Regions from separate parts of the Streptomyces sp. NPDC021019 genome, predicted to be linked through region 1. Evidence: riboswitches for the same ligand, from Rfam matches in the RefSeq annotation. Region 1 holds a riboswitch; each other region holds the start of a gene.
What was found. A riboswitch is a leader RNA that binds a small molecule or an ion and turns the genes downstream of it on or off. The one in region 1 is predicted to bind cyclic di-AMP.

Region 1 (2,255 bases):
TGACGTCCTTGTCGATCGGGAAGCCGAGGAAGTTGCTCAGCGGCTGCTTGGTCCGGGTCCGCAGCCAGAAGGAGCGGTCGTCGGGCCTGGTGGTGTTGGCGAAGATCTTGCCGTCCGCGCCCGGCGTGTCCCAGGCCATGCCCATCTCGACCATATGGACGTCGACGCCGGCCTGGGCGAGCCGGAGGGCGGCCACGGAGCCGCCGTAGCCGGTGCCGACGACCAGTACCGGCACCCGGGCCCCGGAGCCGATCGGCGCTGTTGCCGCCCGGACGCCCGCCCACGCGGGTGCGGTGTGCCCGGCGATCGCCGCAGCACCCAGAAGAGAACCTGTTCCAGCGATGAATCTTCGACGCGAGACACCCTTGGCCTCGGCATCTATCATGGTCGTGTCCTCCATGTGCCTTCCCTCACTCTCGACAGAGTGCAACAGGTTCTACTGTCGATCGCGTGGTAAGTCACGAGAAACTTGGGGGTAACTTCCCGGTACGCCCGAGGGGCCCCGGACCATGGGGTCCGGGGCCCCTCGGGCGCGGGCGCGAAGGATCAGTAGGCGCCGAAGACGTTGTCGATCGAGCCGTACCGGTCCGCGGCGTAGTTGCACGCGGCCGTGATGTTGGCGACCGGGTCGTAGCTGTCGGTCGAGGTGCCGGGCACGTGGTAGGCCTGGAACGTCGGGTCGATGACCTGGAGCAGCCCCTTGGACGGGGTGCCCTTGACCGCGTTGGAGTCCCAGTTGTTGATCGCGACCGGGTTGCCCGAGGACTCCCGCATGATGTTGCGGTGGATGCCCTCGTAGGTGCCGGGGATGCCCCGCTCGGCCATGACCGCCAGCGACTCCTTGATCCAGCCATCGAGGTCGTTCGTGTACGTGACGGCCTTTTCGGCGGCCGGCGCGGCCTTTGCCGCGGGCACGGCGTTGACGCGCTCCGAACGGTCGGCACGGTTCGCCTCGGCACCGCGCGCGGTGGACGGGGAAGCCTGGGCGGCCTTGTCCGCCTTACCGCCCGAAGGGGCCTCGGCCGTGGTTCCGAGGATCAGCTTGATTCCGGGCTGAATGAGATCGGGATTATCTCCGATGATCTTCCGGTTGCCTTCGTACAGCTTCTCCCAGCCGCCGCTGACAGAATATTCGCGGGCGATCTTGGAAAGCGTTTCACCGGCCGCCACGGAATGCTGGGCGGGCGCGGCCCGCACGGCGGAATTCGCCTGGGCCACCGAGGCGGGCGCCACGGCCTGCTGCGGCGCGGCGGCGGGCACCGGGGCCGCGAAGGCACTGGTGGCACCGATCACCGGGAGGGCGAGGACGGCTCCACCGGTGGTCACGGCGGCGAGGCCGCGGCGCAGCGAGGTGGACTGGGAACGACGGTGCTTACCCTGTGCGGGCATGGGGGATTTCCTCTCCGGCGCCTGCGGGGTGAGCTGTCGGGTTCAGACGGGAGATGTCTGGCCGCACGCTCGTGCGGCTTCACCCCAAGCCGTTCCGGTCACGGATCGGCGACTTACCTGGGTCCCCCGCTCCTGCCGTACGTGAGTGGGTTTCGGATTCCCGGACGGCGGCAGGATTCGGCGTTCCATCCGGATTGACGGTGACCGTAGGCGAGAAACATCGAACAGAACAAGCCCCACATTCCGAAGCTCCTTTTCCGCGCAAGATCGAAAGGCGGAATCGCCGGATCGGATCATTCCGTCACGCCGTCAACTTTCCCCGCACGGAAGGGAACCGATGCTTCCGCTTCCGCGTCGCCCGCTTCGGACGTGACGCTCACCACTTCCTCGCGGCGATGGCGAAAATGAGCTCAAACAAATACCCCAGCAACCCCAATAGGCCCCTTATTTAGCAGAATTCCCAAAAGAACCAAATCGCCCATACCGGCACAAGAAAACGGGCTAATCGGGCACTCCAGGCGGGGCCGGTCGAAGGGCCCGCGGGGCGATCGCTTACGGTGTGCGGTGGAGACTAGTAAGCCAACCCTTACCTCCGACGTACGCTGTACCTGCCCGCGTTCGCCCGCCCCGAAGGATCACCACGCCATGACACGCCCCGTCCGCGTCGCCATTGTCGGAGCCGGCCCCGCCGGTATCTACGCTGCGGACGCGCTGCTCAAATCCGAGGTCTGCCAGGACCCGGGGGTCTCCATCGACCTCTTCGAGCGCATGCCCGCGCCCTTCGGCCTCATCCGCTACGGCGTGGCCCCCGACCACCCGCGGATCAAGGGCATCGTCAAAGCTCTGCACCAGGTGCTGGACAAGCC
Region 2 (2,255 bases), on a different contig from region 1:
GGGCGGCGACGAAGGACGTCAGCCGCGGGGCCGGGAGGTCAGACGTTCAGGCCCTTGCTGTTGAGCCAGGCCATCGGGTCCATCGCGGAACCGCCCGCGGTGCGGACCTCCAGGTGGAGGTGGACGCCGGTGACGTTGCCGCTGTCGCCCATGCGGCCGATGGTCTGGCCGGTGGTGACCTTCTGACCGACGGAGACCTCGATCGAGGACTGGTGGGCGTACCAGATCTCCGTGCCGTCCTCGAGTTCGAGGACCGTGCGGTAGCCGTACGAACCGGAGTAGCCGGCCGACGTGATCGTGCCGCTGTGCACGGCCTTGAGCGGCGCACCGGCCGACCCGGCGAAGTCGAGACCTGTGTGCTGGCCCGAGGACCAGAGCGCGCCGGACTGACCGTAGGTCGAGGTGATCGTGTACGAGAAGGTGGGGAGGGAGAAGCTGGCGGCGAGCTTGGCCAGCCGCTCGGCCTCCTTCTTCTTCTCCGCCGCTTCCTTGGCCGCCTTCTTCTTCGCGGCGGCCGCGGCCTCGGCCTCGTCCTGCTGCTTCTTGGCCTCGGCGGCGGCGCTCTCGGCCGCTGCCTTCTCGGCGGCGGCCCTGGCCTCGGCGTCGGCGCTGGCCTGCTGCTGCTCGGCCTGCTGGAGGATGCGGGCGCGCAGCGCCTCGCCCGCGTCGGTGCCCTGCTCGGCCTCGGCGGTGGTGAGGCCGGCGGTGGTGAGCGGCGCGGACGCGGCGACCGGGGCGGGCTCCGCCTCGTCGGACATCAAAGACCCGACGCCGGGAAGGGACTTGGCGTCGGGGAGGTTGTCCACGATGGAATCGGGAAGAGAGATGGAGACCGGCGCCTTGTCCTGCGCGGTGGCCATACCGCCCGCACCGACGGCCGCTATGACACCGACTCCGAGGACGGTGGAGCTACGGGCCAGACCACGCTGCTTGGCCACGCGGTGCTTGCCGCGCACGGGACGGATGGACTCCGCGGTGGGGTTCCACTCCTCCCAGGTGCGCTCCTCGCCACCGAAGATGTCGGCACGGAAGGGTGACGGGGCCTCAGGGGCAGGCTTGTTGGACGCCACGTGGGCGCACTCCTTTCCTTCCTTCTCGCCTACCGGGTTAGCTGACGGGTTCGGAGCAGGAAGGTCTCCTACGGGCCCCTCCGTCTCTCACGAGACGCAGGCGTCCGATTCACCCCATGTAGGTGGTTCCCCGGTTCCCTTGCGGGATTCGGCGCTCGCGCGCGGCGCCGTCTCTGACGACGGCTGTGACGACCGCGCTGCGTTATCGAACGTTAATAGACGGACAGGCCCTATTCCAAGCTGTTCCTGTTGATCATTAACGAGCACGGCAGGGATGTACGGGTGGCAACCGGGCGCAATCGGGCGACTTGACCGCGACTCAGCCACATCACTTTTTCTGACGGTGTGTCAAATGTTATGCGGAGCGGCGCCCTTCGACTACGCACCGTGTCATCGCCCGGCGTCATCGCCCCGGCCCACGATCTTCACCGTCGTCCGGGGCACGGGCTGCCCCTCCGCCGGCCGCCCGACCGCGATGAGCGCCATGTCGTCCGTGGTCCGCCCACCGGTGTGCAGTCGTACGTCGTCCGTCAGCGCCGACAGCAGCTCCTCCGGACCGGGGAAGATCCGGCCGCGCAGCCGGGCCGCCGGATCGTAGAAGACCCCGTTCGGGTCCCGGGCCTCGGACAGGCCGTCCGTGAAGGCGAGGAGCGTCGCCCCGGCGGGCATCGCCCACTCGTCGGAGCGGTCCGGCCACACCCCCAGGTCCATCCCCAGCGGCATGGCGGGCACCGAGGGCGCCAGCACCTCCAGGGCGCCGTCGGCATGCAGCAGGATCGGCTCGGGGTGACCGCGGTTGACGAGGCGCAACGAAGCCGAACCGGGCGGGATCTCGGCCAGCACGGCGGTGACGAACCCCTCCATGGCGTCCAGCCCGTACCGCCGCGTCCCCTCCCGGGCCAGCGCCCGCTCCAGCCGCTGCGCGACACCCTCCAGCGAACGCTCCTGCTCGGCCGCCTCCCGGAACGCCCCGATGATCACCGCCACCGCCTCGACGGCGTCCAGCCCCTTGCCGCGTACGTCGCCGACGACCACACGCACGCCGTACGGGGTGTCCGCGACGGCGAACAGGTCGCCGCCCACGAACTCGTCCGCCTGGGCCGCCTCGTACCGCGCGGCCACCTGGAGTCCGCCGATCCGCTCGGCCGGGGTCGGCAGCACGGCCCGCATGGCGGTCTCCGCGAT
Region 3 (2,255 bases), on a different contig from region 1:
AAGGCCCCGGTGGGCGCCGGGGCCTTCGGACGGGGTCGCGCGGGGCGGGTCAGACGTTCAGTCCGTGGGAGCGCAGGTAGCCGACGGGGTCCATGTCGGAGCCGTAGTCGGGGCTGGTCCGGGCCTCGAAGTGCAGGTGCGGGCCGGTGGAGTTGCCGGTGGAGCCGGAGAGGCCGATCTGCTGGCCGGAGGAGACGCTCTGGCCGACGGAGACGCCGATCGAGGAGAGGTGGCCGTACTGGGTGTACGTGCCGTCCGTCATCCGGAGCACGATGTTGTTGCCGTACGCGCCGCCCCAGCCGGCCTCGACGACCGTCCCGGCGCCGACGGCGACGACGGAGCTGCCGGAGGCGGCCATGAAGTCCACGCCGGAGTGGCTGCCGGAGGACCAGAGCGAACCGCCGGACTTGTAGCCGGTGGTGACGTGAGAGCCGGCGACCGGCAGGTGGAAGGCGTTCAGGCGGGCGCGCTCGGCGGCGCGGGCGGCGCGGGCCTTCTCCTCACGGATCTCCTCGGCGCGGGCCTCGGCCTTGCGCTCGGCCTCCGCCTTCGCCTTGGCCTTGGCGGCCTTCTCGCGGGCCTCCGCGGCGGCCTTGGCCTTCGCCTTCGCGATCGCGTCGGCCTGCTGCTTCTGGGCGTGGGCCTGCGCGTCTATCTGCTCGGCGAGAGTGGCGTCGAGGGCGACGGCCTGGGTGAGGCCGGTGTCGGCGACCTGGGCGGCCTCGGTGTCCGCGGCGAGGGCCGGGGAGGCCAGCGAGCCGAGGACTCCGGTGGTGGCCAGAGCCGCGATGCCGGCGGCCTGGGCGCTCCGGCGCGTGAGGCGGCTCGGGGCACGGTGCTTCCCGGTGGCACGGGTGAACGCCATGGAGGGGCTGATCCTTTCCTTCCTTCTCGCCTACCGGGTTAGCTGACGGGTTCGGAGCAGGAAGGTCTCCTACGGATCCCCGCGCCGGTCTCGCGGCACGGACCTCCGATTCACCCCAGGGACTGCGTGGGTCCCCGGCTCCCCAGGCTCGCGCCTGACGGGGACTCGGCGATGGCTGCCCGGCGCCGCGGCTGCGGCATACGGGTGGCGGACAGCCGAGCCGACGCTAGGCCGGGCGGCTTCCCATCGCCAAACGGACCAGGGGATTTGTCGTACATCCCACAGGGCAGACAGGCATCCTCTCTCCCAAAGGTGATGGATTGGGTTAATCGACCAAAAAGGGAAGGACCCCGACGAATATGCGTTCGTCGGGGTCCTGTTCGCGGCGGTGGGCCACACCTGAGTCAGCCGGTGACGACGGACACCTCTCCGATGCCGAGGGCCTTCACGGGCTCCTCGATCCGGGCGGCGTCCCCCACGAGCACCGTGACCAGCCGGTCGACCGGGAAGGCGCTGACCACGGCGGCGGTCGCCTCCACGGTGCCCGTCTCGGCGAGCCGGGCGTAGAGGTGGGCCTGGTAGTCGTCGGGGAGGTGCTGCTCGACCTGGTCGGCCAGCGTGCTCGCGACGGAGGCGGCGGTCTCGAACTTCAGCGGGGCGACGCCCACCAGGTTCTGCACGGCCGTCTCACGCTCGGCGTCGGTCAGCCCCTCGGCGGCCAGCGTCCGCAGGACCTTCCAGAGGTCGTCCAGCGCCGGTCCGGTGGACTCCGTGTCCACCGAGCCGCTGATCGCGAGCATGGCCGCGCCGCCCGCGTCCGGGCCGCTGGAGCGCAGCACCTGGGCGAAGGCCCGCACCCCGTAGGTGTAGCCCTTCTCCTCGCGCAGCACCCGGTCCAGCCGGGAGGTGAGGGTGCCGCCCAGGCAGTAGGTGCCGAGCACCTGGGCGGGCCACACACGCTCGTGCCGGTCGGCGCCGATGCGACCGATCAGCAGCTGGGTCTGGACCGCGCCCGGCCGGTCCACGATCACGACGCGGCCGGTGTCGTTCGCGGTGATGGGCGGCACCGGGCGGGCCTGACCGGCGTTGCCCGACCAGTCGCCGAGGGTCTCCGCCAGCAGCGCGTCCAGGTCGATACCGGTCAGGTCGCCGACGATCACGGCCGTCGCGGTGGACGGACGGACATGGGCGTCGAAGAAGGCGCGCACGGCCCTCTCGTCGATCCGCCGGACGGTCTCCTCGGTGCCCAGGCGCGGGCGGGACATCCGGGCGGTGGCCGGGAACAGCTCCTTGGAGAGCTGCTTGGCGGCGCGCCGGGACGGGTTGGCGTGCTCGTGCGGGATCTCGTCGAGACGGTTGCCGACGAGGCGCTCGATCTCGCTCCCGTCGA

Region 2: linked by a shared signal. The riboswitch ahead of ACH4RG_RS35750 (M23 family metallopeptidase) and the one ahead of ACH4RG_RS21130 (transglycosylase SLT domain-containing protein) in region 1 are both predicted to bind cyclic di-AMP.
Region 3: linked by a shared signal. The riboswitch ahead of ACH4RG_RS34495 (M23 family metallopeptidase) and the one ahead of ACH4RG_RS21130 (transglycosylase SLT domain-containing protein) in region 1 are both predicted to bind cyclic di-AMP.

What each region holds. Positions count from the first base shown of each region.
Region 1 covers NZ_JBIRQR010000003.1:804,486-806,740, reverse strand. Annotated here, with positions in the region: gene ACH4RG_RS21135 (GMC oxidoreductase) at 1-400, opposite strand, end outside; gene ACH4RG_RS21130 (transglycosylase SLT domain-containing protein) at 547-1,389, opposite strand; cyclic di-AMP (ydaO/yuaA leader) riboswitch at 1,395-1,582, opposite strand; gene ACH4RG_RS21125 (FAD-dependent oxidoreductase) at 2,035-2,255, shown strand, end outside.
Region 2 covers NZ_JBIRQR010000012.1:83,422-85,676, reverse strand. Annotated here, with positions in the region: gene ACH4RG_RS35750 (M23 family metallopeptidase) at 39-1,070, opposite strand; cyclic di-AMP (ydaO/yuaA leader) riboswitch at 1,082-1,234, opposite strand; gene ACH4RG_RS35745 (PP2C family protein-serine/threonine phosphatase) at 1,461-2,255, opposite strand, start outside.
Region 3 covers NZ_JBIRQR010000010.1:116,113-118,367, reverse strand. Annotated here, with positions in the region: gene ACH4RG_RS34495 (M23 family metallopeptidase) at 50-865, opposite strand; cyclic di-AMP (ydaO/yuaA leader) riboswitch at 879-1,046, opposite strand; gene ACH4RG_RS34490 (M16 family metallopeptidase) at 1,270-2,255, opposite strand, start outside.